Regions from separate parts of the Azospirillum sp. P4_B5 genome, predicted to be linked through region 1. Evidence: predicted binding sites of a transcription regulator. Region 1 holds the regulator's gene; the other holds the start of a gene.
The links. The regulator PhoB, encoded in region 1, activates phosphate uptake and scavenging genes when phosphate is short. The targets are predictions, from matches to a motif close to TNTCATAAAACTGTCA.
Positions count from the first base shown of each region.

Region 1 (15,767 bases):
TTCGCGCTGGCCAACCCCGACCCGGAGATCACCCCGGAGGAGGTGAAGGCCGTCCGCTCCGACGCCATCGTGGCGACGGGCCGCTCCGACTACCCGAACCAGGTCAACAACGTTCTGGGCTTCCCCTACCTGTTCCGCGGCGCGCTCGACGTGCGGGCCACCACCATCAACGAGGCGATGAAGGTCGCCGCCGCCAAGGCGCTGGCCGCCCTGGCGCGCGAGGACGTGCCGGACGAGGTGGACGCCGCCTACTCGGGCCGCCGCCTGCGCTACGGGCCGGAATACATCATCCCGGTGCCCTTCGACCCGCGGTTGATCGTGACGGTCCCCGCCGCGGTGGCCCAGGCCGCCATGGAAACCGGCGTGGCGCGCAAGCCCATCGTCGACCTGACGGGCTACCGGAATTCGTTGCGCACCCGTCTCGACCCCACGGCGGACAGTCTCCAGCTCATCCTGGAGAAGGTGAAGGCCAACCCGCGCCGCGTCGTCTTCGCCGAAGGCGAGGAGGAGCGGACGATCCGCGCGGCGCTCGCCTACCGCGCCGCCGGCTTCGGCACGCCGGTGCTGATCGGGCGCGAGGCGGTCATCAAGGAGCAGCTGGCGGCGATGGGCCAGTCCGGCGTCTCGCTGGAGATCCACAACGCCCGCGTCTCCGACGCCAACCGCCGCTACAGCGACTATCTGTACCGCCGGATGCAGCGCCGGGGGGCCCTGCTGCGTGACTGCCAGCGCATGGTGAACCAGGACCGCAACGTCTTCGCCGCGCTGATGGTGGCGCAGGGCGACGCCCACGCCATGGTCACCGGCCTGACCCGCACCTTCGGTGTCGCCTTCGAGGAGATCCGCCGGGTCATCGACGCCAAGGCGAACGAGCCGGTCTTCGGCCTGCACGTCTTCCTGACGCGCAACCGCACGGTGCTGATCGCCGACACCACGGTGCATGTCCGCCCGGACGGCCGGACGCTGGCCGACATCGCCATCGGCGCCGCGGCCAAGGCGCGCCAGATGGGGCACGAGCCGCGGGTGGCGCTGCTGTCCTTCTCCAACTTCGGCCAGCACCCGCACCCCCACACCGACCCGCTGCGCGAGGCCATCGCCATCCTCGACAGCCGCCGCGTCGATTTCGAGTATGACGGGGAGATGTCGGCGGACGTGGCGCTGGACTACCAGCTGATGAAGCGGGTCTACCCCTTCTGCCGGCTGTCCGGCCCGGCCAACGTGCTGATCATGCCCGGCCTGCATTCGGCCAACATCACGGCGAAGCTGCTCAACAAGATGGCCGGCGGCCAGATGATCGGCCCGCTGCTGATCGGCTTGGACAAGCCGGCGCAGATCGTCACCATGGGCGCCTCGGTCAACGATCTGGTCACCGCGGCGGCACTGGCGGCCCACGACTCGCTGCCCTGGTGAGCGAAGGGCGCTGTCTTCGAACGACGCGCGGGCCGGGCATTTCCCCGGCCGGCGCGTTAATCTTTTGTGACGCCCGCTCACCGGCTAGCGGGATGGTGTACAAGCGGAGTTCCGTTCCGACAACCGTCCGACGCACGGAAAGCGCCGATCATGATTCCCAAGCCGATGCCGCCCCTCCGGTTGATCCTCGCCGCCGCGCTGGTGCTGGCGCCGCTGCTGCCGGCTCTGTGGTGGCTGTGGCGGCAGGGGGCGATCGGACCGCTGGTGGCGGTTCTGGGCGGGCTGGCCGGGATCGGCGGGGTGGCGCTGATGCTCCAGCTCTATGTCCGCGACCTGCGGACGGTGGCCGCTCACGCCGCGCAGCTCGCCGCCGGCCCGACGGAGCCGGTCCCCGCGTTGCCCGTCACCGCGTCCGGTCCGGTGCGGGCGGCGGCGGCGGCGGCGGTGCGGCTGCACCGGGTCATGAACGCCCGCACCGAACTGGCGCTGGCCCAGCTCGAAGCCAACGAATCGATCATCGAGGCGCTGCACGACCCGCTGGTCCTGGTCGGGGCGGAGCGGCAGGTGGCGCGGGCCAACCAGGCGGCGCGCGCCCTGTTCGGCGACCGCATCCTCGACCGTGACCTCGCCGCCTCGCTGCGCAACCCGGCGGTGCTGGAGGCGGTGGACGCGGTGCTGAAGGGCGGCGCCTCGCGCATCCTCGAATTCAGCCTGCCGGTGCCGGTGGAGCGCATGTTCGAGGTGCGGGTGAAGCCCTTCCAGCGGCGGGTTCCCCGACCGGTGCCCGGCGAGGACGGGGCGCCCGCCGGAACCGTTCCGGGGCGGATGGTCATCCTGACGCTGCACGACATCACCGCGCTGCGCCGGTCGGAGCAGATGCGCGCCGACTTCATCGCCAACGCCAGCCACGAGCTGCGCACGCCGCTGTCCTCCCTGCTCGGCTTCATCGAGACGCTGCGCGGCCCCGCCCGCGAGGATCTGGAGGCGCACGAGCGCTTCCTGTCGATCATGCAGGACCAGGCCAGCCGCATGGCCCGCCTCGTCAACGACCTGCTGTCGCTGTCGCGGATCGAGCTGGACGAGCACATGCCGCCTGCCGGAAAGGTCGATGTGCTGGACCGGCTGGACGGGGTGATGGCGGCGCTGGAGCTGAAGGCGGCCAGCCGCCGCATCCGCCTGACGCTGGAGGCGCCGGACGGCCTGCCCGCGGTGGTCGGCGACGAGGACCAGCTCACCCAGGTCTTCCAGAACCTCGTCAGCAACGCGATCAAATACACGCGCGAGAACACCGACGTGACCGTCGCCGTGTCGCTCGCCGACGGCGTGGCGGTCGGGGTGTCCGGCCCGGCGGGCCGCGGCGGGCGGGGGATGCCGATGGTCGCCGTCGCCGTGCGCGACCAGGGGGAGGGCATCGCCCGCACCCATCTGCCGCGCCTGACCGAACGCTTCTACCGGGTCGACGCCGCGCGGTCGCGGGCGATGGGCGGCACCGGGCTGGGGCTGGCCATCGTCAAGCACATCGTGAACCGCCACCGCGGCCGCCTGACCATCGAAAGCGCGGTCGGGGTGGGCAGCACCTTCACGGTCTATCTGCCGGCGGCGTCGGAGGAGTCGGGAGAGGGCCGCGCCGCGGAGCCCGCGCGGCGCCAAGCGTAGAGGTTGCGTCTACCCCGTCCGGCGTGACCGAAAGTGGGCGTCGTCACGAAACTGTCATAAATCCGTAATCAGCGCGTCGCGGACCCCGACTAGTGTCCGCCCCGCAAGCCGCCCATCCCTGGGGGAGGCGGCACGGGGTTGGACCATCGCGTTCCCCGGTAAAGAGACATCCGGACCATCGGAGGGATCACCGTGAATTCCAAGAAGCTCGCCGTCACCGCCGCTGCGGTCGTCGCCATGACCGCCGCCTTCGCGGGTGCTGCGAACGCCCAGTCGCGCGACCAGATCCGCGCCGCCGGCTCCTCGACCGTGTTCCCGTTCACCACGGCGGTTGCCGAGGCCTTCGGCAAGGGCGGCAAGTTCAAGACCCCGGTCGTCGAGTCGACCGGCACCGGCGGCGGCCTGAAGCTGTTCTGCGCGGGCGTCGGCCCGCAGCACCCGGACGTCGCCAACGCCTCGCGCCGCATCAAGAAGTCCGAGGTCGAGCAGTGCGCCGCCAACGGCGTCGCCCAGATCACCGAGTTGAAGATCGGCTACGACGGCATCGCGCTGGCCTATTCCAAGCAGGCCCCGCACACCGACCTGACCACCCAGGTCCTGTGGAAGGCCCTGGCCAAGGACGTGCCGGTGGACGGCAAGATGGTCGCCAACCCCTACAAGAAGTGGTCGGACATCGACCCGAAGCTCCCGAACAAGGAGATCGAGGTTCTCGGCCCGCCCCCGACGTCCGGCACCCGTGACAGCTTTAACGAGCTGGTGATGCTCGAAGGCTGCAAGAAGGTGGCCGAGGTGAAGACCGCCATCGCCGACGAGAAGGCCCGCGAGAAGGCCTGCCTGTCGATCCGCGAGGACGGCGGCTACGTCGAGGCCGGCGAGAACGACAACCTGATCGTCCAGAAGCTGACCGCCAACCCCGACGCCTTCGGCGTGTTCGGCTACAGCTTCTTCGACCAAAATCGCGACAAGCTGCAGACCGCCAAGATGGACGGTGTCGAGCTGACCCCGGAGACCGTCGCGTCGGGCAAGTACGAGGTTGCCCGCTCGATGTACGTCTACGTGAAGAACGCCCATGTCGGCGTCATCCCGGGCATCCGCGAGTTCATCGCCGAGTACACCTCGGAGCGCGCGATGGGCGAGGACGGCTATCTGGCCGACAAGGGTCTGATTTCCCTGCCGAAGGCGGAGCGCGACGCCGCCCGCACCTCGGCGACCAACCTGACCCCGCTCCAGCTCTGACCGGCTGACGGCACCGGCGGCTCTCCTCGGAGGGCCGCCGGTTTCCCGTTTGTGCCAGGAGCCCGTTTTCAGCCCATTTCCGGCGGTTTCGCATGCAGCTCACGGTACTGCTCATCATTCTGGCCCTGCTCACAGTGATCGGTTACCAGATGGGCCGGTCGCGTGCCGTCGCCTCCGTCGGCGGCCGCATCGTCGAGCTTCATTCGGTGCCGTCCTACCACGGCTTCTACGTCGCCCTCTGGGCGGGGCTTCCGGCCCTGCTGCTCTTCGCCTTCTGGGGGGCGTCGGAAGGCTGGCTGGTCATGCAGATGGTCCTGGCCGGCCTGCCGGACCGGTTGGCCAACGGCGACGCCCAGTCGCTCGGCCTGCTGCGCGCCGACATCCTGAACCTCGCCCACGGCGTCGCCACCGGCCGCGAGCCCGATCCCGAGGTGGTCGCCGCGGCGGAGCGCTATCTGCGGCTGCACGCGCTCGGCGACTGGAGCCTGCTGGTCATCGGCTGCTGCATCGCCATCGGCGGCCTGCTCTACGCCCGCGGCCGGATCGACCCCGACCTGCGCGCCCGCAACCGGGTGGAGCGCACGGTCAACATCGCGCTGGTCATCTGCTCGCTGGTCGCCATCCTGACCACCATCGGCATCGTGCTGTCGCTTCTGTTCGAGGCGATCCGCTTCTTCGCGGTGGTCAATCCCCTGGAGTTCCTGTTCGGCACGCACTGGAGCCCGCAGATGGCCATGCGCGCCGACCAGGTGGGCTCCAGCGGCTCCTTCGGCGCGATCCCGCTGTTCGCCGGCACGCTGCTGATCACCGGCATCGCCATGGCGGTGGCGGTTCCGGTCGGGCTGATGGCGGCCATCTTCATGTCGGAATACGCCAGCCCAGGCCTGCGCACCTGGCTGAAGCCGATCCTGGAGGTGCTGGCCGGCATCCCGACCGTGGTCTACGGCTTCTTCGCCGCCCTGACCATGGCGCCCTTCGTCCGCGACGTGGGCAACAGCCTGGGGCTGAGCGTCAGCTCGGAATCGGCGCTGGCCGCCGGCTTCGTGATGGGCGTGATGATCATCCCCTTCGTCAGCTCGCTGTCGGACGACGTCATCAACGCGGTGCCGCAGAGCTTGCGCGACGGCTCCTACGGGCTGGGCGCCACCAAGTCGGAGACGATCCGGCTGGTCGTGCTGCCCGCCGCCCTGCCGGGCATCGTCGCCGCCATCATGCTGGCGGTCAGCCGCGCCATCGGCGAGACGATGATCGTCACCATGGCCGCCGGCCTCACCGCCAACCTGACCGCCAACCCGCTGGACGCCGTGACCACGGTGACGACGCAGATCGCCACGCTGCTGGTCGGCGACCAGGAGTTCGACAGCCCCAAGACGCTGTCGGCCTTCGGGCTGGGCCTCGTCCTGTTCATCGTGACCCTCACCCTCAACATGGTCGCCCTCCGGGTGGTCCAGAAGTATCGAGAGAAATATGACTGACCTCGTGGAACAGGATACGCGGGCCATGTCGGTCGCCGTCACCAAGTCGCGCTACCAGAGCGAGGAGTTCTCCGCCCGCCTGCGCCGCCGCTACGCCGCGGAGCGCCGGTTCCGGATCGCCGGGATGCTCGCCGTCGGGATCGCGTCTCTGATGCTGGTGGTTCTGCTCGGCTCCATCGTCAGCAAGGGCTACACCGCCTTCTGGCAGGCGCAGATCCGGCTTGAGGTGACCCTGGACAAGCAGCAGGTCGAGGAGCGGAACTACACCGCCCTCGTCCGGCAGGCGCTCTACGCCCAGGTCCCGGCGGCCACCGACCGCGCCACCCGCCGCTCGCTGAACGACCTGCTGTCCTCCGGCGCGCCGTACGAGCTGGAGGCGATGGTCAACGCCAACCCCTCCCTCGTCGGCACCACGCAGACGGTCTGGGTCCGCGCCGACGACGAGATCGACCAGTTCATGAAGGGCTTCATCCGGCGCGACGTGCCGGAGAGCGAGCGCCGGCTGAACGACGTCAAGATCGCCGCCATTGACGCGCTGGTCGCCAACGGCTCCATCCGCAACACCTTCAACACCACCCTGTTCACCGCCGGCGACAGCCGCGAGCCGGAACAGGCGGGCATCCTGGGCGCCGTCGTCGGCTCCGCCCTGACGCTGGTGGTGACCATGCTGCTGTCGGTGCCCATCGGCATCGCCGCCGCGGTCTATCTGGAGGAGTTCGCGCCGAAGAACCGCTGGACCGACCTGATCGAGGTGAACATCAACAACCTCGCCGCGGTGCCGTCGATCATCTTCGGCTTGCTCGGCCTCGCGGTGTTCCTCGGCTTCTTCGGGCTGCCGCGCTCCGCCCCGCTGGTCGGCGGTCTGGTGATGGCGCTGATGACCCTGCCGGTCATCATCATCGCCTCGCGCGTCGCGCTGAAGGCGGTGCCGCCGTCGATCCGCGAGGCGGCGCTGGGCGTCGGCGCCTCGCCGCTGCAGACGGTGACGCACCACGTCCTGCCGCTGGCCCTGCCGGGCATCCTGACCGGCACCATCATCGGCATGGCCCGCGCGCTGGGCGAGACGGCGCCGCTGCTGATGATCGGCATGGTGGCCTTCATCGTGGACATCCCGGGCGGCCTGACCGACAGCGCCACGGCCATCCCGGTGCAGATCTACATGTGGGCGGACAGCCCCGAGCGGGCCTTCACGGAGCGCACCTCCGCGGCGATCCTGATCCTGCTCGCCTTCCTCATCCTGATGAACGGCCTGGCCGTCTTCCTGCGCAAGAAATTCGAGAGGCGTTGGTAACCCCATGAGCGTCCAGACCCACATCCCGGCCACGGCCATGCCTTCGCGTCCCGCCGCCGGCATCCACGGCACCAAGATGGTCGCCCGCGACGTCAAGGTGTTCTACGGGGCCAAACAGGCGCTCAAGGGCATCAACCTGGAGATCCAGGAAAACCGCGTGATGGCGCTGATCGGCCCGTCCGGCTGCGGCAAGTCGACGTTCCTGCGCTGCCTGAACCGCATGAACGACACCATCGAGAACTGCCGTGTCGAGGGGCTGATCGCGCTCGACGGCGAGGACGTCTACGGCAAGTCGATCGACGCCGTACAGCTCCGCGCCCGGGTCGGCATGGTCTTCCAAAAGCCGAACCCGTTCCCGAAGTCGATCTACGACAACATCGCCTACGGCCCGCGCATCCACGGCATCGCCAGCCACCGCGACGAGATGGACGAGATCGTCCAGACCTCGCTGAAGCGCGCCGGCCTGTGGAACGAGGTGAAGGACCGCCTGCGCGAGCCGGGCACCGGCCTGTCCGGCGGCCAGCAGCAGCGCCTGTGCATCGCTCGCGCCATCGCCGTCAGCCCCGAGGTGATCCTGATGGACGAGCCCTGCTCGGCGCTCGACCCCATCGCGACGGCCCACATCGAGGAGCTGATCGACGAGCTGCGCGAGAACTACACGATCGTCATCGTCACCCACAACATGCAGCAGGCGGCCCGCGTCTCCCAGAAGACCGCCTTCTTCCATCTGGGCGACATGGTGGAATGCGACGACACCGAGGAAATCTTCACCAACCCGCGGGACGAGCGCACCCAGGGCTACATCACCGGCCGCTACGGCTGATCCCCGGCATCGCCGCCACTCCTCCATCAGCGAAGGACGTGAAGCATGAGCAACGAACACATCGTGCGTTCCTTCGCGCACGAACTTGAGCGCCTGTCCAACCTGATCACCCAGATGGGCGGCGTCGCCGAAGCGCAGGTGGACGCCGCCGTGAAGGCGGTGGCCCGCCGCGACGTCGCGCTGGCCGCCCAGGTCATGCAGGCCGACCAGCGCATCGACGCCTACGAGCGCGACATCGACGCCGAGGCCGTGCGCCTGCTCGCCCTGCGCCAGCCGCTGGCCCAGGACCTGCGCGAGATCGTGTCGGCGCTGAAGATCGCGGCGGACCTGGAGCGGATCGGCGACTACGCCTCCAACATCGCCAAGCGCTCGCTGGCCCTGGCCCAGGTGCCGGTGGTCCGCCCGGCGGTGGCCATTCCGCGCATGGGGCGGCTGGTCGAGTCGATCATGAAGGACGTGCTGGACGCCTACATCGAGCGCGACGTCCAGCGCGCCATCGCCGCCTGGGAGCGCGACGAGGAGCTGGACGACCTCTACACCAGCCTGTTCCGCGAGGTCCTGACCTACATGATGGAGGACCCGCGCAACATCACGCCCTGCACGCACCTGCTGTTCATGGCGAAGAACCTGGAGCGGATCGGCGACCACGCCACCAACATCGCCGAGACCATCCACTATCTGGTGGTCGGGACGACGTTGCGCGCGGCGCGTCCGAAGAACGACGGCAGCAGCTTCGCCGTGGTCGAGCCGGGCGGATCGGTGACGGAGGCGGTGGAACGGGGATTGCCGCGGGACGGCGGCCCGGATAACGATGGAGCGGGACATGCCGCGTGACGGCGAGACGCGCAGTGGGAGCGGGACAAGCATGAATTCGGCGCTGAAGCCGCTCGTCCTCGTCGTCGAGGACGAAGCCGACATCGTGACGCTGCTGAAGTACAATCTGGAAAAGGAAGGCTTCCGCGTGAACGCCGCCACCGACGGCGAGGAAGCCCTTCTGCTGGCCGGGGAGCAGACGCCGAACATCGTCCTGCTCGACTGGATGCTGCCGCTGATGTCGGGCCTGGAGGTCTGCCGCCAGATGCGCCGCAACAGCAAGATGCGCGACATTCCGATCATCATGCTGACCGCCCGCGGCGAGGAGGCGGACCGCGTGCGCGGCCTGAACTCCGGCGCCGACGACTACATCACCAAGCCCTTCTCCCCGACCGAGCTCGTCGCCCGCATGCGCGCCGTGCTGCGCCGCTCGGCCCCCGGCATGACCGACGAGACGCTGCAGTTCGCCGACGTGACCATGGATCTGGCCGCCCACCGGGTGCGCCGGAACGGGCGCGACGTGCATCTGGGGCCGACCGAGTTCCGCCTGCTGCGCCATTTCATGCAGCATCCCGGCCGCGTCTTCTCGCGCGAGCAGCTTCTCGACGTGGTGTGGGGCCACGACGTCTATGTCGAGCCGCGCACCGTCGACGTGCACATCCGCCGCCTGCGCAAGGCGATGAACGAGGAGACCGAGATGGACCTGATCCGCACCGTCCGCTCGGCGGGTTACGCGCTGGACAGCAAGTCCATCTGAGCGTTTTCCTGCGCAAACGGGCTCAGTCCTTGCCCCCTCCCTAACCCTCCCCCGCTGGGCGGGGGAGGGGACCAATTTTCCCTCTCCTGCGAAGCGGGGGAGGGAAGGGGCCCGCGGCGAAGCCGTGGGAAGGGTGGGGGCACCCCGTCCCGGGGCTGCCTACCCCTCCAGCAACCCCACCGCCTCGCGCAGGATCGCCACCTTCGGGCCGAAGCGCTTCGCCGGGTCGCTGTCCTCGATGAAGCCGATCATCATGCGCAGGGCGTGCGCTACCCGCGGGGCGAGATCGGGATGCGCCGTCACATGCTGCGCCAGATGGGCCAGCGCGTCCCGGTAGGGCCAGCCCTCGAAACCCTCCGCGGCGATCGCCTCGAAGCGGTTCGCGTGTTCGATCACCAGGCTGTGGTCGTCGGTCATGGCGCTCACACGAACAGGATCGCGCCGGTCTTCGGCGCGTCGTTCAGAAAGGTGACGACTCCGCCGGTCTTCACCGGCACGTCCGGGCGCAGCGGGGCTCCTGCGGGCAGGCCGAGCGCGCGCAAGCCCATCTCGCAGGCCATGACCGTGACCTTGAGCATCACGCAGGCTTCCAGCAACTCCTCGAAGCCGGCCAGCCCGTTGGCGGTGAAAAAACCGTCGCGCTCCGCCGGGCGGCTGCCGTCGTCGGCGGGGTCCAGCCGGTGCCAGCCCGGCGTGCCGTCCGCGTCCCCGGCCAGCAGCGTGTTCAGGGCGCGGCCGGTGAAGAACAGCGTGACCTTGCGGTTGGTCGCCGCCGCCGCGCTGGCCATCACCAGCGCGTAGTGAACCCGGTCGAAGCCGCCCGCGAACAGGACGATGGACAGGGACTCGGGACCTTCCATGGGTCAGGGCTCTCCCAAGCGCCGCTCAGTGGGCGGACAAATCGTGGATGGTCGGGTGGGTGCCGCACAGCGGGCAGTCCGGGTCGCGGCGCACCGTGATGCGCTGGAAGGAGGCGTGCAGCGTGTCGAGCATCATCAGGCTGCCCGACAGGCCCTCGCCGATGCCCATGATCTCCTTCAGCACCTCGGTCGTCTGGAGCGAGCCGACGAAGCCGCCCAGCGCCCCCAGCACGCCGCCCTCGGAGCAGGACGGCACCAGCCCGCGCGGCGGCGGTTCCGGGAACAGGCAGCGGTAGCAGGGGTGCGGGGCGCCGAGATGCGCCTTGAAGGTGGACACCTGCCCGTCGAAGCGCAGGATCGCCGCCGACACCAGCGTCTTCCTGGCGAAATAGCAGGCGTCGTTGAGCAGGAAGCGCGTGGCGAAATTGTCGGACCCGTCCGCCACGATGTCGTAGCGCCCGATCAGGTCCAGCGCGTTGTCCCTGGTCAGCCGCGCCTTGTGCACCTCCACCGCCACGTCGGGGTTCAGCGCGCGGATGCGGGCGGCGGCGCTCTCCACCTTCGGAACGCCGAGCGACGACTCGTCGTGGATGACCTGCCGTTGCAGGTTGGACAGGTCCACCGTGTCGTCGTCGATGACGCCGATGGTGCCCACCCCCGCCGCGGCGAGGTAGAGCAGAAGCGGGGCGCCCAGCCCGCCGGCCCCGACGACCAGGACACGGGCGCGCAGCAGCGCCTCCTGCCCGACGCCGCCGACCTCCGGCAGGATGATGTGGCGGGAATAGCGGTGAAGCTGGGTGTCGGTGAAATCCATGATCCGCAGAATAGCGCGGAACGCCCCATGCCACGCAAGCCCCCTCGCTCGGGACCTTGCCAAGGGCGGCGGCGTCAGGCGAGCAGGTTCATCTTGTAGGGGGTGGTCTTCGATTGGCTGGACGGCTTGGTCGCGTCCTCCGCTGCCCACTGCTTCAGCCGGGCCTCGCGCTCCCGCATGATCTTGTCGAACGGCCGCTCCTCCGCTTCGTCGGGCGACTTGGCGACCTTCTGAAGGAAATTGAGCTGATAGGGGATTTCACCGAGCACGTTCTTCGGCGGAACGATCACCAGCTCGTACTGGCCGGGTTCGATCTTGAAGCTGGATTTCTTCAGCATGTCCTCGCCCGACTTCGCCGGATCCATCGTGTCGCCGGAGGCCACGACCTTGCCCTCCTTGCTCATGATCGCCCAGCGCGTCAAGGGAAGGGACATGTTGCCGACGAACTCGCCGCCCTGGGCGACGGTCAGCGTGTGCTTCTGGACGCCGGGATCCTTGCCGAGGATGGCGCGGGCGGTGCCCTTCATCTGGGCGCCCGACCCCACCATCATGATGTTCTGTCGTTCGGAGACGTCCAGCGTGTATTCGCGGTTGTTCACGCCGCGCGCGGCCTGGGAGATGACCGCCGTGTAGGTGCCGGGACCGAGCTTGGCGCTGACCTCCGCCGCCTCGTTCTTCGCCTTCGCCTCGGCGACGACCTTGTTGTTCTGGTCGACGATCTTGATGTTGGTGTTGATGTCGGCGATTCTGAAATTGAATTCGCCGTTTTTCGACACCGTGAACTTGCGATAGTCGGTGGACGCGAGGTTGGAGTCCAATTCGTCGGTGATGCCGCGGAACTGGAACCAGTTCATCGTCGAGGCATTTGGAATCGTGATGCCCATGATGGCCTCCCCCGCTGGTCCTGTGCCGTCAGCCCCGTATCGTCGGGCGGCCGTGCCGCAAGACGGACCGTCGCCCGAAAGGGCGGAGCCGCGCCGGCTGAAACTCCCGGCACTGACAGGTTAGATTACTAAAATCCAATCTTTTTGTCAAAACGCCGCCCAATGCCAAGGACGGGCGAAAAGACCGGACGTACCCCACTCTACAGCAGGATGCGCGGCGGCGCAATATTCGCCGCCCGGTTGCGCAAGAAAACATGCTGGAGTTCCCCCTCCCCCGCGCGTGAACGACGCGTGTGGGAGGGGGATGCCGGTGTTACTCCAACCCTTCGAACAGGGCGGTGGAGAGATAGCGCTCGGCAAAGGACGGCAGGATCACGACGATCAGCTTGCCCTCGTTCTCGGGACGGGCGCCGATCTCCAGCGCCGCGGCCAGAGCCGCGCCCGAGGAGATGCCGACCGGGATGCCTTCCAGCTTCGCCACCTTGCGGGCCGTCTCGAAGGCGCGCTGGTTGGAGATGCGGACGACCTCGTCGATCAGGTCCTTCTTCAGGACGTCCGGCACGAAACCGGCGCCGATGCCCTGGATCTTGTGCGGGCCGGGCATGCCGCCGGACAGGACGGGGCTGTCCTCCGGCTCCACCGCGATGGTGCGGAAACCGGGTTTGCGGGCCTTCAGGACCTCCGACACGCCGGTCAGCGTGCCGCCGGTGCCGACGCCGGAAATCAGGAAGTCGGCCTTGCCGTCGGTGTCCTTCCAGATTTCCTCCGCCGTCGTGTTGCGGTGGATCTCCGGGTTGGCAGCGTTCTTGAACTGCTGGAGCATGTAGGCGTTCGGATCGGTGGCGACGATCTCGTCGGCCCGGCGGATGGCGCCCTTCATGCCCTCCGCCGCCGGGGTCAGCACCAGCTCGGCGCCGAGCAGCTTCAGCATCTTGCGCCGCTCCACCGACATGCTTTCGGGCATGGTCAGGATCAGGCGGTAGCCCTTGGCGGCGGCGACGAAGGCCAGCGCGATGCCGGTGTTGCCCGACGTCGGCTCGACCAGGGTGGTGCGGCCCGGCTCGATGGCGCCGGCGCGCTCCGCGGCGTCGATCATGGCGAAGCCGATGCGGTCCTTCACGCTGGCCAGCGGGTTGAAGAACTCCAGCTTGCCGACGATCTGGGCCTTGGCGCCGGCCTCCTCGGCCAGCCGCTTGATGCGCACCAGCGGCGTGGCGCCGACGGTGTCGAGAATGCTGTCGTAGATCTTACCGCGAAACTCGGAACCCGGCATTTTTCACTCCTCCGGTGTGTGGTATTTTCCCACTTTCTACAGAATTTGTAGAATTTAACCGTTCTCCGGGTGGGATCAAATCGTAAAATCGATGCGCTCTTCGGTCTCGCTCTCGACGCCGGCGGTGCGGGCGCGCAGGCAGAGATCCTCGATGGTGATGTCGTCGAGCTTCTTCATGCATTCCTCCTGAAGATCGTTCCACAGCGGGCGCACCACCTTGTGCCCCAGGATGGAGCCGGCCGGTTCCTCGATGGGGTCGGTCGCGGTTTCCATGGAGCGGACGACCTTCACGATCTCGCCCAGCGTGATGCGCCGGCGCTCGCGGGCCAGCCGGTAGCCGCCGCGCGGGCCGCGCACGCCGGCCAGGACGCCGTCGCGGACGAGCTGCTGGAGAACCTGCTCCAGATAGCGCTTGGGGATGCCCTGGCGGCGGGTGATCTCGCCGGACTGCACGGGCTCGGTGCCGGCGTTGTAGGCGATGTCCAGCACCGCCTCGATCGCGAACATCAGCTTCTTGGAGATGCGGAGCATCAGTGCGACTCCTGCGCGGGGGAAGACGAGGCGAACCGGCCGGTGGAGCCGAAGCCGCCGGTCCCGCGGGCGCTGTCGGGAAGCGCGGCCGACTCGGCCCAGGCGGCGCGCTCGTAGCGGGCGATCACCAGCTGGGCGATGCGCTGCCCGCGCTCCACCGTGAAGGGCTGGTCGCCGTGGTTGATCAGGATCACCCCGACCTCGCCGCGGTAATCGGCGTCGATGGTCCCCGGGCTGTTCAACACCGTGACCCCATGCTTCAGCGCCAGCCCGGAGCGCGGCCGCACCTGCGCCTCGTAGCCGTCGGGCAGGGCGAAGGCGACGCCCGTGGGGATCAGCGCGCGGCGGCCCGGCTCCAGGACGACCGGTTCCGCCAGCGCGGCCAGCAGGTCCATGCCCGCCGCATGCTCCGTCGCGTAGGCCGGCAGGTCCAGCCCCGCGGCGTGGGCGAGCCGGACGATGGGAACGGGAATGGCGGGTGCCGTTGCGCTCACGGAATGGTCTCCTGGGGGGCGGGGGTGGAAGGCGGATTGAAATGCCGGGCGATGGCCTCGGCCAGGCGGGCGGCCACGGCGTCCTTGCCCATGGTGGGCCAGTCCTCGGCGCCGTCGGCGCGGATCAGATGGACGGTGTTGTCGGCCCCGCCGAAGGTGGTGGTGCCCGGCGACACGTCGTTGGCGACGATCCAGTCGCAGCCCTTGCGGGCGCGCTTGGCGGTCGCGTAGTCGACCACGTTGCCGGTCTCCGCGGCGAAGCCGACGACCAGCGCCGGGCGGCGCGGCCCGGCCTGGGACAGGGTCGCCAGGATGTCGGGATTCTCGGTCAGGGTCAGGCTCGGCGGGCCGCCGCCGTCCTTCTTCAGCTTGCGGTCCGATTCGCCGGCCACGCGCCAGTCGGCGACGGCGGCGGCGCAGACCGCGATGTCCGCGGGCAGGGCCGACTCGCAGGCCGCCAGCATCTCCCGCGCCGTCTCGATGGTGCGCACGGTGCAGCCGGGCGGGTCGGGCAGGCGGGTCGGGCCGGTGACCAGCGTCACGTCGGCGCCCAGCCGCCGCAGCGCCTCGGCGATGGCGTGGCCCTGCTTGCCGGAGGAGCGGTTGGCGATGTAGCGCACCGGGTCGATGGGCTCGACCGTCGGGCCGCTGGTGACCAGGGCGCGCCTGCCGGCCAGCGGTCTGGGCGCGTCCAGCTCCTCGAAATGGGCGGCGATGGCCTGGACGATTTCCATCGGCTCGGCCATGCGCCCGAACCCGTACTCGCCGCAGGCCATCTCGCCCTTGTTCGGGCCGACCCGGCGCACGCCGCGCTTTTCCAGAAGCGCGAGGTTGTCGCGGGTCGCCGGATGCTCCCACATGCGGACGTTCATCGCCGGGGCGACGAGCACCGGCTTGTCGGTGGCCAGCAACACAGTGGCGGCCAGATCGTCAGCCATGCCGGCGGCCATGCGGGCCAGCAGGTTGGCGGTGGCCGGGGCGACGACCAGCAGGTCGGCGGCGCGCGACAGCTGGATGTGCCCCATTTCCGACTCGTCGGTCAGGGACCACAGATCCTGGTAGACGGTGTCCTCGGTCAGCGCCTGCACGGACAGCGGCGTGACGAACTGCGCCCCGGCCCGGGTCAGGACCGCGCGCACGCGCACGCCACGCTCCTTCAGGCGGCGGATCAGCTCCAGGCTCTTGTAGGCCGCGATGCCGCCCGCGATGACGAGCAGGATGCGCTTGCCGGACAGCACGGATGTTTCGGCCACGGGGGTCCGCCGCTCCTTGCTATGGATTTTGTAGAATTCAGATATTCCATCACGACGCCCGGTACAAGCGTCCATCGCTGATCCTCACAGCGAACCCGGTGTGAAATGCACATCCATGACGGGGGTGTGAAACTGTGGCGTGATATTTCGTTGCGCGGCCGCATGCCAGGTCTTTCGTCCACGGCCCAACATCGCGT
Region 1 covers NZ_JBFUHT010000001.1:169,710-185,476, forward strand. Annotated here, with positions in the region: gene AC1DVI_RS00820 (NADP-dependent malic enzyme) at 1-1,410, shown strand, start outside; gene AC1DVI_RS00825 (ATP-binding protein) at 1,561-3,066, shown strand; gene AC1DVI_RS00830 (PstS family phosphate ABC transporter substrate-binding protein) at 3,259-4,302, shown strand; gene pstC (phosphate ABC transporter permease subunit PstC) at 4,395-5,777, shown strand; gene pstA (phosphate ABC transporter permease PstA) at 5,770-7,068, shown strand; gene pstB (phosphate ABC transporter ATP-binding protein PstB) at 7,106-7,891, shown strand; gene phoU (phosphate signaling complex protein PhoU) at 7,937-8,725, shown strand; gene phoB (phosphate regulon transcriptional regulator PhoB) at 8,757-9,461, shown strand; gene AC1DVI_RS00860 (hypothetical protein) at 9,621-9,878, opposite strand; gene AC1DVI_RS00865 (hypothetical protein) at 9,884-10,321, opposite strand; gene AC1DVI_RS00870 (HesA/MoeB/ThiF family protein) at 10,347-11,135, opposite strand; gene AC1DVI_RS00875 (hypothetical protein) at 11,210-12,019, opposite strand; gene cysK (cysteine synthase A) at 12,333-13,292, opposite strand; gene AC1DVI_RS00885 (RrF2 family transcriptional regulator) at 13,368-13,823, opposite strand; gene dut (dUTP diphosphatase) at 13,823-14,317, opposite strand; gene coaBC (bifunctional phosphopantothenoylcysteine decarboxylase/phosphopantothenate--cysteine ligase CoaBC) at 14,314-15,570, opposite strand.

Region 2 (15,767 bases), on a different contig from region 1:
GGCGCCGTCCCGGCGGTGCTGGCCACGTCGGCGGACGGGGCGGCGGCGCGGCGGGTGCCGCTGGGCAACCTGCTGGTCCGGGTGTGCGGGTCGCTTTTGGCTCTGCCGCTGGTGCCGATGGCGTCGTCGTTCCTGGCCGGGATGGCCCCGCTGACGGCGGTGGTCAGCGCGCATGTCGCCTTCAACGCGGCGCTGGCCCTGCTCTTCCTGCCGCTGGTGACGCCGCTCGCCCGGCTGACCGAACGGTTGCTGCCCGAACCGGAGGATGCGGGCGAGGACGCGGCGACGCCCCGGCATCTCGATGAATCGGCGTTGGAAACGCCCACCGTCGCCATCGCCGGTGCGGTGCGTGAGACCTTGCGGCTGGGCGATCTGGTGGAGGACATGCTGTGCCGCAGCCTGACCGCCCTGCGCCAGAACGACGAGCGCCCGATCGCCGAGGTCAGCCGCGCCGACGACCGGGTGGACCGGCTGCACACCGCCATCAAGCTCTACCTCGCCAAGCTGGGGCGCCGCCATCTCGACGCCGAGGAGACCCGGCGGGTCGACGACCTCATGGCCTTCGCCATCAACCTGGAGCACATCGGCGACATCATCGACAAGAGCCTGATGGAACTCGCCGCCAAGCGGATCCGCCACCACCTGCATTTCGCGCCGGAGGATTTCCGGGAGGTGGAGGAGCTGCACCGCCGCACGGTGGAGAACCTGCGCACGGCACTCGGCATCCTGATCGGCGAGGACCGGCGGCTGGCCCGGCAACTCGTCGCCGGCAAGGACGCGGTGCGGGCGCTGGAGCGCACCGCCACCGCCCGCCACCTCGACCGCGTGCGCCGCGGCGACGCCGCCAGCATCGAAACCAGTGCCCTGGTGCTGGACATCCTGCGCGACCTGAAACGCATCAACGCCCATGTCGCCGCGGTCGCCTTGCCGATCCTCGATCAGGTGGGGGAACTCCGCGAAAGCCGCCTGAAGGTCGTCGGGCTGCCCCGGCTGGAAAGCCGGGACGTCTAAGGAGAGGGCTGCGGGTTTACCGCGGCATCTCCCCGGTCAGGGTGGCGCTCAGCCCTTGCAGCAGGCCGAACCGGCAACCCTCGCCGAAGGTGGCGCGCAGCCGGGCCGGGTCGCCGATCGACACGCGGATGTCGCCCGCCCGCGCCGGCTGATGCAGGCGGCGCACCCGGCTGGCGCACAGCTCCTGCAAGACCTCAAGCAGCATCAGGAGCGAGGTCGGCCGGCCGGTGCACAGGTTGAAGACCTCTGCCCCCCGGGATTGGCGCTCCATCGCCTTGATCTCCATCGCATTTACGAGGAAGCGCACGACGTCGCCGACGAACACGAAGTCGCGCACCTGCTCGCCGTCGCCGAAGATCGTCACATCCTCGCCCTGCGCCACACGACGGGCGAAGATCGAGATCACCCCGGAATAGGGGGAGGACGGGTCCTGCCGCGGCCCGTAGACGTTGAAGAAGCGGAAGCCCGTTGTCGGCACCCCATGGATGGCCCAAGCGACGTTGGCGTGCAGTTCGCAGCCCAGCTTGTCCACGCCATAGGCGGACAGCGGGCGCGTCGCGGCGTCCTCGCGCAACGGGGTGGCCGTGTTGTCGCCATAGACCGCGGCGGAGGAGGCGTAGACCACCGGCACCGGGTTGCCGTTGCGGGCGCTGCGCGCCGCCTCGAAGACGGTGACGGTGCCCGACAGGTTGGTGCGGTGGGTTTCCGCCCACAATTCGCGCGAGCGCTGGACGGAGGCGACGGCGGCCAAGTGGAACACGCCGTCCACCCCCTGAATCGCCTGATGGACCGCGTCCGGATCGGCGACGTCGCCGACCACCAGCTTCGCCAGAAGCGGCTTGTTCTCCAGCCGGCCGGTGCTCATGTCGTCCAGGATGGTGACCCGGTGCCCGTCGCCGATCAGCCGGTCGGCCAGATGCGATCCGATGAATCCGCAGCCGCCGGTCACGAGAAAATGGGCCATCCGCCGTCCTTTCCACCATCGCAATGCATGGTCTCATAGTGGCGAGGGGGGGCGGAGCGAACCAGCCCATCTTAGGGGTAGTGGAGGGTGCAAGGGGTGCGCCGTTCCTGGCCGTTCGGGGTGGCGCCTCCCGAATCGGCGCCGATTCAAGGGCTTTTCCCGGCACCCCTGCGGCGGGCAGGCGGGACCGAAGGTTCAACAGCCTTATCCACCATCTTATGCACCATTTTGTGGATAACTTCGGTCAAGGGGACCGATGGCCGCCGGAGAGCGGTGGAGGTGCTGCCGTGTGTCCGGAGCAACAGCGTGAGGACATGGCTCCGCTGGCAACCGGCCTCCTTTTTAGCCGGCCCCCTTTTCAGCTGGCCTCCGACTCCCCCGTCGTGGACAGCAGGCGGGCCACGGCCTTGCGCAGCTCCTCGTTCAGGAAGGGCTTGTAGAGCACGGCGTCCGCCGCGAACATCTCGGCCATCTTCAGGGCGTAACCGGCGGGCAGGTTCGGCGCCCCTCCGGACATGGCGAGCACCTTGCCGCCGGGGTTGCGGGTGCGCGCGGCCTTGATGACCTCCACCCCGTCGGCCTCGGGCATCAGCACATCGGTGACGATCAGGTCGAAGACCGCGCCGCCGTCCAGCAGACCGATGGCGACGCGTCCGTTTTCCGCCTCGACGACCTCGTGGCCGGCCTGTTCGATCACTTCGGTGACCGCCAGCCGCACGGCGGCCGAATCCTCAACGACCAGCACCTTCGCCATGAACCAGCATCCCATGTGTCGTTTGGCCCGGTCCGCCGGTCGGGGCGGTGGGCAGGTCGATGATGAAGGACGTTCCGCGTCCGGGAGCGCTTTCGACCAGAATGTCGCCGCCCCCGTTCCTAACGATACCATATACCACCGAAAGCCCAAGCCCCGTCCCTTTCCCGACCGGTTTGGTGGTGAAGAAGGGGTCGAACACGCGCTGGCGCGTCGCCTCGTCCATCCCGGTCCCGGTGTCGGCGACGGTCAGCCGCACGTAGTCGCCTTCGCCGAGCTGGCGACGGGACGCCTCCCGTTCCCTCAGGCTCAGGGAATGGGCGCCGATCGTCAGGGTGCCGCCCTGCGGCATGGCATCGCGGGCGTTCTGGATCAGGTTGAGAAGGATCTGGGTCAGTTCGGTCGCGGTGATCGTCACCGCCTTCAGGTCGGGCTCCAGCCGCGTGCGTGCCTCGACGGACACCGGCATCGAGGGGGCGGCGAGTTCCAAGGCGGAATGCACGGCCTCCTCCAGGTTGCCCGGCGGCGACTCGGCCACCTCGACGCGGGCGAACTGGAGAACGTCGCGCATGATTGTGCGTGCTTTCACCCCGCTGTCGTGGATGGCGTTCAGATAGGCGTGGAGCTTGCGGTCCTCCCCGACCCGGCCGCGGGCCAACTCGGACAAGCTGATGACCGGTTGCAACAGGTTGTTGATCTCGTGGGCAAGGCCGCCAACGAGGCTGCCGAGCGCCGCCATGGTCTGCTTCTGCCGCGCCGCTTCTGCCGACTGGCGCCGCGCGCTGATGTCGCTGGTGGTGCCGCGGTAGCCGAGGAAGGTGCCGTTGCCGTCATAGCGCGGCGTGCCGCTGACCATCACCCAGCGCGCGCTTCCCCCCGGCGAGGCCAGCGGGAAAGACAGGCGGCGGAAGGGCTCCCTTCGGTGCAAGGCCTCGGCCAGGGCGGGGAAATCCTCTTCCGGACGGTTGCGGTCCAGAAGATCCGCGTGGGTGAAGCCCAGGAGCTCCGCCCCGCCGCGCCCGGTGGATTCCTGTGCCCGCGGCGACAGGGCGGTGAAGCGCCCGCGCTCGTCGGTTTCCCAGAACCAGTCGTTGGAGCATTCCAGAAGCGCCCGCCAACGCGCCTCGCTCTCGCGCAACTCGGCGGTGCGGGTGGCGATCAGCGATTCGAGCCCGCTCAGATGATCGCGCAGGGCCTCCTCGCTGCGGCGCATCCGGTAGAAGGCGAGGTCGTAGGGGTTTTGCAGGGCGGTGACGATGATCGCCCGGTACAGCAGGTAGAAGGACAGGATCTTGATGAAATGACCCAGCGCGTTCATCGCCCCGTGGGGGTCGGTGTAGAGCGTGAAGATCAGCTCCTGCGGGGCCAGCAGAGCAATGCCGGCGAAGGTCAGGCCGAACACCCTGGGCTCGAACTGCCGACGCTTGCGGCCCAGCAGCAGGCAGGCGACGACCGCCGCGGCGCTGAACGTGTATTCGGCGCCCACCTTGAAGGAGGTCAGCCCAACGCCCGGAACGAAGCCGTCCGGCATGATTGCGAAGGTGAAGATCGACAGCAGGGCGCAGGCCACGGCCGCGGCCTGGATCAGCAGCACGTCGCCCGCGCGCAGCCGCCTCTCGATCAGCAACGGCGCGGCCAGGAAAACCATGGCCTGAAGGCCGCGGGCGGCAATCCAGAGCTGGGTGGACTGATTGGAATTGGCCTCGCCGATGACGTTCATGCCGGGAAAGGCAATGGCGTGCAGCAGGTCCAGCAACGCGATGCCGGGCATGGACAGGCCGACGAAGGCGAGGAAGGGCGATTGGTTGGTGTCGCGCGTGTTCCAGGCAATCGTGAAGATCGTCATGGAGATGGCGACGGCGAACAGCTCAGCGCAGAGGTGGAACAGCAGGTAGTTGTAGAGCATCACCGTGCCCAGAACCGCCATGAGGATCAGAAGGGCGGCAAGGCCGGACAGGAAGGGACGGTCCCGGAGCCAGCGGGCGAGGGTCGGTCTGATGGCGGACGGCTGGATCCCGCTCATGAACGGTCGGCTCCGCGGTGGACGGGAGGGGCGGCCTAGGGGCCCCGGTCAGCCGACCGTGGCTATGCCGCTGGACCGATCAACACACCAAATCCCGTCGCGGAGCAAGCCGGACGTTGCGTCGTTCAATCGGACGCGGCAATTCCTCACAGACGAGGAGCGAAGACCGTCCTGTTGTCGGCATGCGCGCGGTTCAGCGGAATGCCGCCGGGGGCTCAGCCTTCCTTGGCGGGCCGGGCCGGAGGCAGGTCGAAGGGCGTGCTGACGAAGGGATCGCCGCGGCCATGGCCGGCGCGGTCGTGACCTTTCTCGGTCGCCGCCTTGCGGTAATAGCCGACGATGAACACACGGACCGCGTTGGCGAGCGACACGGCAACCCCGCGCGACCGCCGGGACTGCGAATCGAGGCGATCCTTGAGGTCGCTGCACAGCTCGTCCACGGTCAGGTCTTCCCGGTGGCAGATGTCGTCCAACGCTTCCCAATAGGAGGGTTCCAGACGAAGCTGCGTCGGACGCCCGAACAGCTTGACGGTGCGCGCCACCAGCGGGATGGCGCTCAGCGGCGATGGAGCGTTGGACGCCTGCGAATCCTGACCCGACATAGCCCTGTATTCCTTGAATGTCAGCCGTGTTTGAAGCCACGAGCCAATATAGCGCGATTGAAAAAATTTGCGACGATAAAACTCCTCAGACGTGCAGGGCAGCCTTACGGCACGTCACCCGACTCTCCCGCCATGTCCTTCAGCATGTACAGATTGGTGACGACGATAAAACCTTTGTTATAGGTAATAGCCTCGGAGTTGCGCAGTGCACGCAGACTTTTGTTCACCATCTCCCGGGTGACACCCAGCATTGCCGCCAGGGCTTCTTGTGACACGGGCTGGTTGATCCGCAAGCCGGCGGGCGTCTTCTGCCCATAAGTATCGCAGAGCAACAGGATACGCCGGGCCAGCCGGCGCGGCACGTCGTGAAAGACCGCATCCTCGATGTTCTCCGACACCCAGCGCAACCGTTCGCACAGCACGCCCATCATCCGGATGCACAGGGAGGGGTGCCGTTCCAGGAAGGAGATGAATTCCGGACGGTCGATGCGGAACAGTTCCGCCGGGCGCAGCGCGGTCGCCCCGGCGGTGCGGTCCTTCCCGTCGATCAGCGCGATCTCCCCCAGCACGTCGCCGGGGTTCAGGATGTTGAGCAGCATCGTCTTGCCGTCCTCGGACGAGGTCGAGACGGCGATCTGCCCCTTCATGATGGCGTACAGGCAATCACCGGGATCGCCCTTGCTGAAGACGGTCTGGTTTTCGCTGAACCGTGACACCCGGCCCAGCGCGACCAGCTCCTGCATCCGGGCGTCGTCGAGAACCCCCAACATTCGGTTGCGCCGCAGGATGCCGGCGACGTCCTTCAGTAAGGCCATGGCGTTCGCGGTCCCGGTTGAGTGCCGTCGGACCGTTGATGGCACCCGGCGGACGATCAGTCCAGCGGATTCGCCGCCTGGAGAGGCGCGCCGTCGCGCAGGGCGCGGTCCCACAGGACGGTGTGCTCGAAATGGAACCGCGCCTCGGGCGCCCGCCCGCCGCCCGCGGCCCAGCGGCGCATGGTCTGGAGCAGGTCCAGCGCGTCCTCCCGCTTCTGGTCGATCCGTCCGTTGGGCAGCCAATGGCGGAAATCGGCGAGCTCCTCCTCCGGCAGCCCCTCGGCGGCGGCGAGGCGGAGCACCCGGCCATAGCCGCGCTCCCGATAGGGCAGGGCCTTGGCGATGGCCTCCAGCCGCCGCGCCGTGGCGGCGGGGACGACGCCCTCCTGCGCGGCGTCGGCCAGGGTGCGGCGGATGTTCACCATGGCTTCGGACAGGCCGGGGTAACCGAGTTCCGCTGGGCCGTGGATCACCGCCACCTCGTCGTCGTCCTCTAGCCGCCCGTCGCGGAAGGCTTCGAAGACCGCGCCGACGCCGATCATGCCGAAGGGATGCAACTCCGCGGCGCGCAGGGCGCCCATGCTGGAGGACCCGAACACCGCCACCCCCAGGTGGATGGCGTGCAGAATCTCCTTGTGCCAGACGGACGGGATGTTCTCGAAATAGCCGTCCACGATGCCGATCGCCCGCGGCCTGCGCTCGCACAGCCGGATGATGTCGCCCTGGGCGACCGGCGGCAGATAGGTGGCGTCCAAAATCCGGGACGCGCCGGCGCGGGGCAGGGTGGGGCCGAGGAAGACGTAAAGGCCGTCCGGCGTCTGCATGGGAATCTCCGCCTTCGCACTCACGACACTATGCCCGATCCCAGACGCCGGCCGCGGCGCGCGCCCTTGCGCCCATCGCGTAGTCCGGGGAGGAGTCCAGCCCCTCCAGGCCGGGAATGACCAGACGGACCACGGCGATGCCGAACTCCGGCTTGGTCAGGTCCACCGCCACGGCCTCCTCGATGCCGGCGGCGCGCAGCCGGGCGAGCTGGCAGGCCAGATCCTCCTCGACGGTGCGCCCGGCGAGGCTGGGGATGGTAGCGAAGTCACGGCGCCCGGTGTCCTCGGTGATCAGCGCCGTCCAGCGCGCGTGCTGCGCCGGGTCGAGGTGGCGTTCGTATTCGGAGCGGGGCATGTCGTCGCGCGCCCCGGCGATGAAGGTCAGCCGGCTCTGCGCCGCTTCGGTCAGGGCGCGGGACAGAGCGACCTCCCGCGCGGCGTGGCAGCCCATGCCCATGGCCGGACGGATGCTGTGCTGCGGCGCGTCCTCCCGCGTCGCGATGCGGCAGAGGATGGCCGGCAGGCCGATGTCGCTGGTGATGTCCCACAGGCCGACCGCGACTCCCGCGTCGTCGAAGCGGTCGAGCAGCGAGCGGCAGACCGGGTCGGCGACGCTGTCCGGATCGATGCGGGTCGCGGCCTGGGCCTCCGGAGAGGAGAGGCGCCACAGGGTGGCGGCGTCGCGCTCGACCAGTTCGGTCATGGCGTGCGCGGTCGCCTCGGCGAGGCTGTTGCCCGAGGCCAGCCCGTTCGACCCGGCGAGGAAGCAGCCGGACCCCGGCGGCATCGGCAGCGTGAAGTTCAGATGCACCGTCTCGAACGGCACCCACCTCCGTCCGCCGCCCAGCAGGTCGTCGCCCTCGATCCACAGCATCGGCGTGTGGGGGGTGAAGGCGCTGGTCGACAGCCGCGGCAAGCGGGCGACATCGACCACACGATGGGTCCAGCGCAGCTCGTCGTAGCTGGCGAATTTCAGGGGCAGGGTGATGCGTTCGGCGTGGTAGCTCTCGATCGACTCCATGACGCCCGACGCCTTGGCGGCGGCCAGCGTCACGCCCTTGCCCTGGGCGACGGAGATGGAGCGGGAATTCGGCCGGGTCACCATCACGACCGGGATGCCCACGCTGTCCAGCCCCGTGACGTTCGCCACCCGCGTGATGCCCATGACGGGAAGGAAGGGGGTGACGCGGGCCAGGGTCTGGTCCGGCGTGGCGATCCGGTGGGTTCCGGTGGTGTGGACCTTGAGCGGCTGGTCGGACATGGCCGGGTCCCGGGCGATGCCGCGGACGAAATCGAGGGGCATGGAAGAGGGTCTCCGCCGTAGGATGCCGACTTGGTATGCCCGTGGTTGAGCCGGACGGAAAACCGGCGAAGGACGAAGGAGCGGGCGGGGACCGTGGCAGGCCGGCCAAGGAAAACGCCGGCCGCCACGGCCCGTAGAACAGGCCCGATCAGCGGGCCCTGCAGGTTCGCCCCGCCGATCAGAGGCCCGGGGTGATCGCGTGGCGGGCGGCCTCGTGGTCGTCGCTGTTGAAGGCGCGGCGGTCGCCGATGCGGGCGGCGGCGGTCAGTGCGGTGGTCTGCTCGGCAACCTCGGTCACGCCCTGGGCGGTCACGGCGAAGAGACGGCCGTCGGCACCACGGATGAGGGCGGTCTGGTCGATGATGGCGGTCATGGGAACAGCTCCTGGGCGTGGGTTTCGAAAAACCGCGAATACTGCGGTATGTCGAAACCTTGGCTGGAACGCCCCGTCCGGACTGTGAAGAACTTCACATGCCGGACGCCCCGTGCCCGGGTAAAAATCGCTTACACACGCACACGCGTATGTTTAGTCCCGGAAAAATTCCGGTGACCCGGGAAAAATTCGCCAAGCCGAGAACCGGCCAGCCGAGACAGGAGCGTACCGATGAAGTTGGACCGCCGCATTCCCCGCAGCCTTGACGAGATGGCCGACCTCAGCTCGCTCGCAGCCCCGCCCGCCGTGGTGACTCGCTCGCTGACGATCGGGGGGCGCCGCGCCAGCCTGCGGCTGGAGGCGACGATCTGGGACGGGCTGAAGGACATCGCCAAGTCCCAGGGCAAGTCGCTGGAGGCGCTGTGCGCCGACATCCACGACGGCCGGACGGAGGGAATTCCCTTCGCCACCAGCGTCCGGGTCTATGTGCTGGACCATTTCCGCCGCACCGCCGCGGGCAGCACCACGCTGGTCGCCTGACGCTCCGGCGGGGCGTTCACCGGTTCAGGTCGGACGCGGCGAGGCAGCGGCGGAAGGCCCGGCAGCGGTCGGCGAGCGGCAACATGGACAGTTGGCGGCTCATTGTCTCGGCAGCCGCCAGATGTTCCATGGCTTCGCGGTGCTGGCCGGTGGCGGTGAAGGCCTGGGCCAGCGCGAAGTGCGACCAGCCCTGCTCGGACAGTTGTCCGGCATCCGTCGCGATGCCCAGCGCGTTGGCGGCGCAGCCGATCGCGGTGTCGTGCTGTGCCGTTTCCAGAGCCAGATCGGACATCCAGTTCAGAATCCGCGGCCTGGGCAGCGAGTGATTCAGAATGTGCGCCTGCTCCAGGCTGGCGTTCAGCAGCCGTGCACCCTCCGCGGCACCGCCGGTGCGGGCGATGGCGTAGCCCAGCGCGCCCAGCGTGATCGGCTGGAAGATGTGCAGGCGCGTCGCCTCGGTGATCGTCACGGCGTCCTTCAGCAGAGGCAGGGCCTCGGCGAAGCGCTCGCCGATGATGTGGACCAGCGCCAGATGGACCTTCACCGACGACACGGAGAAGGCGTGCCCGACCTCTTCCGCGATGTCGAGCGCGTGGTGCATCACCCGGACGGCCTCGTCGTCGCGCCCCAGTTCGGCGAGGCAGCGGCCCTGGTAGGCGGCGGTGATGGCGACCGCCACCGCGGTCAGGCCGAAGCGCGCGCGCGGGGCATGGGCCAGCGCCAGGGTGCGTGCCTGCTCCAGCTTCTCCTGGGCTTCCGGGAAATGCCCCTTGTCCACCAGCATGCCGCCCAGCCGCATCAGCCCCTGGATGCGCAGTTCCATCGTCCCCTGGTTGCCCAGATGGTCGAGCGCGCTGCGGCTGAGCGCGATCGCTCCGTCGAGCACGCCGTAGACCCACTGGAAGGACGCCTTGAGCGAGGTCGCGCGGGCGTAGCGGATGCGGTCGTCGATGCCCAGCGCCATGTCCCGCGCCTCCTCCAGCGGGTCGCCGGCCAACTGGCGTCCCTGCGGCAGCAGGACAAGGGGAATACCGACCCACAGGTCGATCCGCCGCTGGGTGTTGCGGCGGGTGTCGGGCATGTGGTCCAGAGCCTTCAACGCTTGCTCGTAGAAGCGTCCGGCGTCGAAATGCTTGCAGCGCATCTCCGCCCGGCGCCCGGCCCGGCGGCCATAGGCGCAGGCGAGCGGCCAATCCTCGGCGTAGAAGGCGTGATGGGCGATCAGCTCCGCCCGGTTCGGCAGGTTGCGGTCGGACCGCCGCCGCAGGGCATGCAAAACGCGCCCGTGCAGCGGCTGGCGCTCCCGCTTGGTCAGGGTGGCGTAGGCGACCTCCTGGACCAGCGCATGGCGGAAGGTCAGCTCCAGGTTCGGCAGCAGGCGGGAGCGCGCGAAAAAGCCGCTCTGCTCCAGCCGGGCCAGAGCCGACGGCAGTTCGGCGGCGGAGATGGGAGACACCGCGCGCAGCAGGCCCAGATCGACCGAGGTGCCGATCACCGCCGCGTGCATCAGCACCCGCCGCGGGCCGGGCTCCAGCGCGTCGATCCGCGAGGCCAGCAAGCCGTGCACCGTGGCCGGCAGGGCCATCCTTGCGTCCGCCTTGCCCAGGCTGTAGCGGCCCGGACTGCCGACGATGGCCCCGGTCGTCTCCAGCGTGCGCAGCGATTCCTCCAGATAGAGCGGCACGCCCTGGCTTTGCGCCGCGACGCGCGCCTTCAGGTCGGCCAGCGACGGGCTGTGGCCCAGCCAATGGTCCAGGAACTCGTCGGCCTGCAGCGGCTCCAGCGGTTCGAGCGCGAGGGCGTGGACCGAGTCCGGCGCGGTCCAGCCGCCCGGCGTGTCCGGCCGTGACGTGACCAGGACGAGGACGCGGGCGTCCTCCACCCCTTCGGCGAGGGCGTCCAGCAGGCGGTTGGTCAGCCCGCGCGTCCAGTGCGCATCCTCGACGAGGATCAGCAGCGGGCGCTCCACGGACAGCTCGCGGATCGCCGCGACCAGCCCCTCGACGCTGAAATCAGCCTTCTGGGCGGGGTCGAGCCCCTGCCACAGCGGGTGGACGGAAAGCTGGCCGAGCAATTCCCGCATCGCCTCGCCGGCCAATTCGCCACCGTTGCGCGCGGCGGCGGCGGTCAGCCGCGCCACCGCCGAGCCGTCCAGCGTTGGGCCATCCAGCGTTGGGCCATCCACGGCCCCACAGACCGACAGGGCGAGGGACCGGGCCGCCGCCTCCAGGTCGTCGGGGTCGCCCAGGCGGCGGATCGGGAATTGCGGCCAGATGGAGATGGTGAAGGCCGCCGCCTCCGGACGGCGCATCAGCTCTCCGGTCAGCCGGGATTTGCCGATGCCGGCCTCTCCGATCAGGACGGCGCAGGCACCGCGTCCCCGCTCGGCCTGCCGCAGCGCGCCGGTCAGCACCGCCAGTTCGGGTTGCCGCCCCACGAACAGGGTGCCTTCGGCGGACAGCAGGTCCATCGCCGTGCGCCGCATCGCCCGCGCCGCCTCCAGGGCAAAGGCGGTCACCGGCTCCGCCGTGGCGGACAGGCGCAGCGTTCCCGCCGGGCGAACGGTCAGGCCCTTCGGCACGAGGTCCAACGTCTCGTGGCTCAGCAGCACGCTGTTGGGTTGCGCCCGTTGCTGCAGCTTGGCGGCGATATGCACGGTTTCGCCCACCGTGCGGTAGTCGGTCCAGACGCCGGTCTCGATGATCTGGGCGACCACCTCGCCGGAGCTGATGCCGATCCGCATCTTGAACTCGTCCGAATCGATGGCCGAGCGGGCGATGTCCTGCGCGGCGAGGCAGGCGCGCAGCGCGTGGTCCTCCTGAGCGGAGGGGGCGCCGAACACCGCCATGATGCCGTCGCCCAGAACCTGGGCCACCGTGCCGCCGTAGCGTTCCACCGCATCGGTCAGGATTTGCAGGATGGTGAGAAGGGTCTGGTCGGCCTCCTCCGGGTCGCGGCCCGACACCATGCTGGAGGATTCGACGATGTCGGCGAACAGCACGCTCACGACCTTGCGTTCCGCGCTGTTGCGCCGGGCCGGTCCGCCATCCGGTGGGTCGGCGGCGGGCATGGGTCGGCACGACGCCTCCTGAGGCGCCTCCTGAGGCGCCCCCCGAGGTGACGGCGTGGGCATCGATTGCGATTCGCCCAAGTCCATGTCCGTTCCGGCCATCGAAGCCCCCCTGCGGAGCGTCATCGGCATGTTAGAGGAAACAATTTCGAATGCGCAGACATTCAAAACAAGAGATGGATAATTTCACTCCGACAGCCTCAGCCTAACATATGTTGGTATGTTTCCTCGTGCAATCGGCAAGCGGCGGCGTGTCCCGGCCTGCATTCCTGCCGTGCCTGCCCTGGGTCGCCGCACGGGTTGAGGCGGTTGTGAAAAATAAGGCTTGCCTTGGCCGTCGCCGGGGCGTATACGGGCGCTCCTCCGCTGGAGCGGCGCGGGCGTAGCTCAGGGGTAGAGCACAACCTTGCCAAGGTTGGGGTCGAGGGTTCGAATCCCTTCGCCCGCTCCATTTTCAGCGCGGAGGGTACGAAAAAGGGCGGCCTCGGGCCGCCCTTTTCGCGTTTCGGAGTTTGCGGCCGGGCCGGCGGGTGGCGGGCCGTTCGGCCCGCCGTGCCGTGTTCCGGCCATCGTGTGGGTCGTGCTGACCGGCACGCCGAGCCACGTCGCGACGAACAGGGTGATCGCCCCGCCCGTCTCCGCGCAGGAGCCCTGGACCGGCTTCAGGTCGGTCAGCTTGGACCCCATGGTCTTGACGATGCGCCAGCCGCCGAACAGCGTGCCCAGCCCCATCGCGGCCTGGCAGGTGATGACCACCCAGAAGGGCACATAGAAGGTCGGCCCCAGCATGCCCTGCGAATAGAGCAGGACGGCGATGATGCCCATGGTCTTCTGCGCGTCGTTGCCGCCGTGCCCCAGGCTGTAGAGCGCGGCGGAGCCGATCTGCAGGTGGCGGAACAGCCGGTCGACCGCGAAGGGGGTGGTGCGCCGGAACAGCCAGGACACCGTCACGATCATCACGCTGGCCAGCAGGAAGCCGACCACCGGCGAGACGACGATGGCCGCGGCGGTCTTGGCCAGACCGGACACCACCACGGCGTCCAGCCCCGCTTTCGCCACGCCGGCCCCGACGAGGCCGCCGATCAGCGCGTGGGAGGAGCTGGACGGGATGCCCAGCCACCAGGTGAAGACGTTCCAGACGATGGCGCCCATCAGCGCGCCGAAGATGACATGCGGGTCCACCACCCCCGCCCCGACGATGCCGGTGCCGATGGTGGTCGCCACATGCAGCCCGAAGAACAGGAAGGCGATGAAGTTGAAGAAGGCGGCCATGGCGACGGCGGTCCGCGGCGACAGCACGCGGGTGGAGACGACCGTTGCGATGGAGTTGGCCGCGTCGTGCAGCCCGTTGAGGAAATCGAAGAGGAGGGCGACGCCGATCAGCCCGATGAGGATGGGCAGGGCGAGGGTAGCGGCTTCCATGGGATCAGACCTGTTCGACGATGATGCCGTCGATGGTGTCGGCCACGTCCTCGCAGGCATCGAGCACGCGTTCCAGCAGCTCGATGATCTCGCGTTGAAGGGCGTGGCGATGGGTGATGGGGGCGTCGAGCCCGCCGCTCTCGTCGCGCAGCCGGTGATTGGCCTCGCGCAGGAGCCGGTCGCCTTCGCTCTCGATCCGTGAGACCTCGGCGGTCATCGCGTGGAGTTGCTCGACGTGTTTGGGAATGTCGCGGAGCAGGGGGATGCCCGCGCTCAGCCGATTGGTGCAGCGCACGATGGCATCGGCCTGGGCGTGCATTTCCGGCGTGTAGTCGGTGAAGCCCGCCTCCACGAGGTGACGCGCGGTCTCCTCGATGAGGTTGAGGACGTCGTCCATCCGCTTGCCGAGTTCCTGGATGTCCGAACGGTCGAAGGGCACGATGAAGCTGCGGTGGACGGCGAGCTGGATGTCCTTCTCGATGGCGTCGGCCTCGCTCTCGACCCGGCGGATGGTCTGGAACCGCTCCTCCAGGTCCTGGCCGCTGGCCATCATCGCCCGCAGCGCCTCGGCGCCCGTGGCGACGGTCCGGGCATGGTCGGCGAACAGGTCGAAAAACCGTTCTTCGCGCGGCATCAGGGCCCGGAACAAATTCAGCATGCGTGGTTCTCCAACTAACGCCGGCCTGCACCGCTGGGGACCCCGCACGGACGCGCGCGAGCCTCAGCGTCGCGGCTGGTGTAACATCCCCGGCGCTTGTGGGGAGTCACAAAAGTGTCATGCCGGACCGGCTTGCGGCGAGATTTCACGGGGGTGCCCGGCGGAAAGACCGGTGATTTGCCGCGGCGGGCCGCTTATCCTGCCGCCGACGGATCGGCAGCGGGGAGGCGGGTGGCGCGTGGCAGGGGAAACGCAGATCGGCACGGAAACACAGATCGGCCTGACGGCGGCCATCGTTTCGGTGGGCGTGTCCTCGGCGAACGGCGCCGAGCCGCGCGTGGTGACCGTGCGCAGCGGCTTCGAGATCCCCGAATCGCACCGCCGTGGCGACGAGCCGCCGCCCCACCGCGACGCCCTGCCGGGCGCGCCCTTCGATCCCGAGCGCTTCCGCACCCTTCAGGACGGCCTGCGCGCGGTGGCGGAGGACGCGGCCGGGCTGACCCTGCGCTATGTGGAGCAGCTCTACAGCTTCGGCGACCGCTACCGCGACCCGCACGAGTTGTTCGGCGGCCCGCGCTCGCTGGTGGTCGGCTATCTGGCCTTGCTGCGCGAGGCGCCGCTGCGCATCGACGGCGCGGAATGGCGCGGCCTGTACGAGTTCTTCCCCTGGGAGGACTGGCGCGATTCGCCGCCGGCGCTGCTTGATTCGGTGATCCGTCCGGCGCTGGCCCGCTGGGTCGCCGCGGCGCCGGACGAGCCCGCCCGCGCCCGCCGCGGCGAGCGCGCCCGCATGGCCTTCGCCCTGGACGGCGGAGACTGGGATTCCGAACGGGTGCTGGAACGCTACGAGCTTCTCTACGAGGCCGGGCTGGTGGTGGAGGCGTTCCGCGACCACGACTTGGCCCGCCGGGCGGGGGTGGAGGAGCGGACGGTGCGGCTGGAGATGCCGCGCGCGCTGGGCCGCCCGATGGCCCGCGACGGCCGCCGCGTCCTGGCGACGGCGCTGGAACGTCTGCGTGGCAAGCTGAAATACCGCCCCATCGTGTTCGAGCTGTTGCCCCCGACCTTCACCCTGCACCAGCTTCAGCAGGTGGTGGAGGCGCTGTCCGGCGAGCGGCTGCACAAGCAGAATTTCCGGCGCCTGATGATCTCCGGGGGGCTGGTGGAGCCGACCGGCCAGTATGAGAGCCAGACCGGTGGGCGCCCCGCCGAACTCTATCGCTTCCGCCGCAGCGCCATCCTGGAACGCACGAGCACGGGCGCCATCGCCTCCCCGGAGGATTGACCATCGCCGATCTGGGGGTATCCTGCTGTCAAAGCCAAGGCCACCAAAGCCCATGAAGGGGAGCGAACGCGCATGACCGACTTCGACAGCACCTGCGACCTCTACGACCGGTTCGAGAAGACCGCC
Region 2 covers NZ_JBFUHT010000053.1:23,909-39,675, forward strand. Annotated here, with positions in the region: gene AC1DVI_RS27830 (Na/Pi cotransporter family protein) at 1-1,011, shown strand, start outside; gene AC1DVI_RS27835 (NAD-dependent epimerase/dehydratase family protein) at 1,028-1,975, opposite strand; gene AC1DVI_RS27840 (response regulator) at 2,334-2,729, opposite strand; gene AC1DVI_RS27845 (MASE3 domain-containing protein) at 2,707-4,749, opposite strand; gene AC1DVI_RS27850 (ribbon-helix-helix domain-containing protein) at 4,965-5,351, opposite strand; gene AC1DVI_RS27855 (Crp/Fnr family transcriptional regulator) at 5,456-6,166, opposite strand; gene AC1DVI_RS27860 (TfuA-like protein) at 6,223-6,990, opposite strand; gene AC1DVI_RS27865 (YcaO-like family protein) at 7,019-8,293, opposite strand; gene AC1DVI_RS27870 (hypothetical protein) at 8,472-8,666, opposite strand; gene AC1DVI_RS27875 (ribbon-helix-helix domain-containing protein) at 8,898-9,206, shown strand; gene AC1DVI_RS27880 (ATP-binding protein) at 9,223-12,276, opposite strand; tRNA gene AC1DVI_RS27885 (tRNA-Gly) at 12,653-12,727, shown strand; partial or broken gene AC1DVI_RS27890 (inorganic phosphate transporter) at 12,895-13,758, opposite strand; gene AC1DVI_RS27895 (DUF47 domain-containing protein) at 13,703-14,356, opposite strand; gene AC1DVI_RS27900 (NUDIX hydrolase) at 14,595-15,641, shown strand; gene rraA (ribonuclease E activity regulator RraA) at 15,714-15,767, shown strand, end outside.
Region 2: the regulator PhoB is predicted to act here: its motif matches at 14,461-14,476, upstream of AC1DVI_RS27895 (DUF47 domain-containing protein).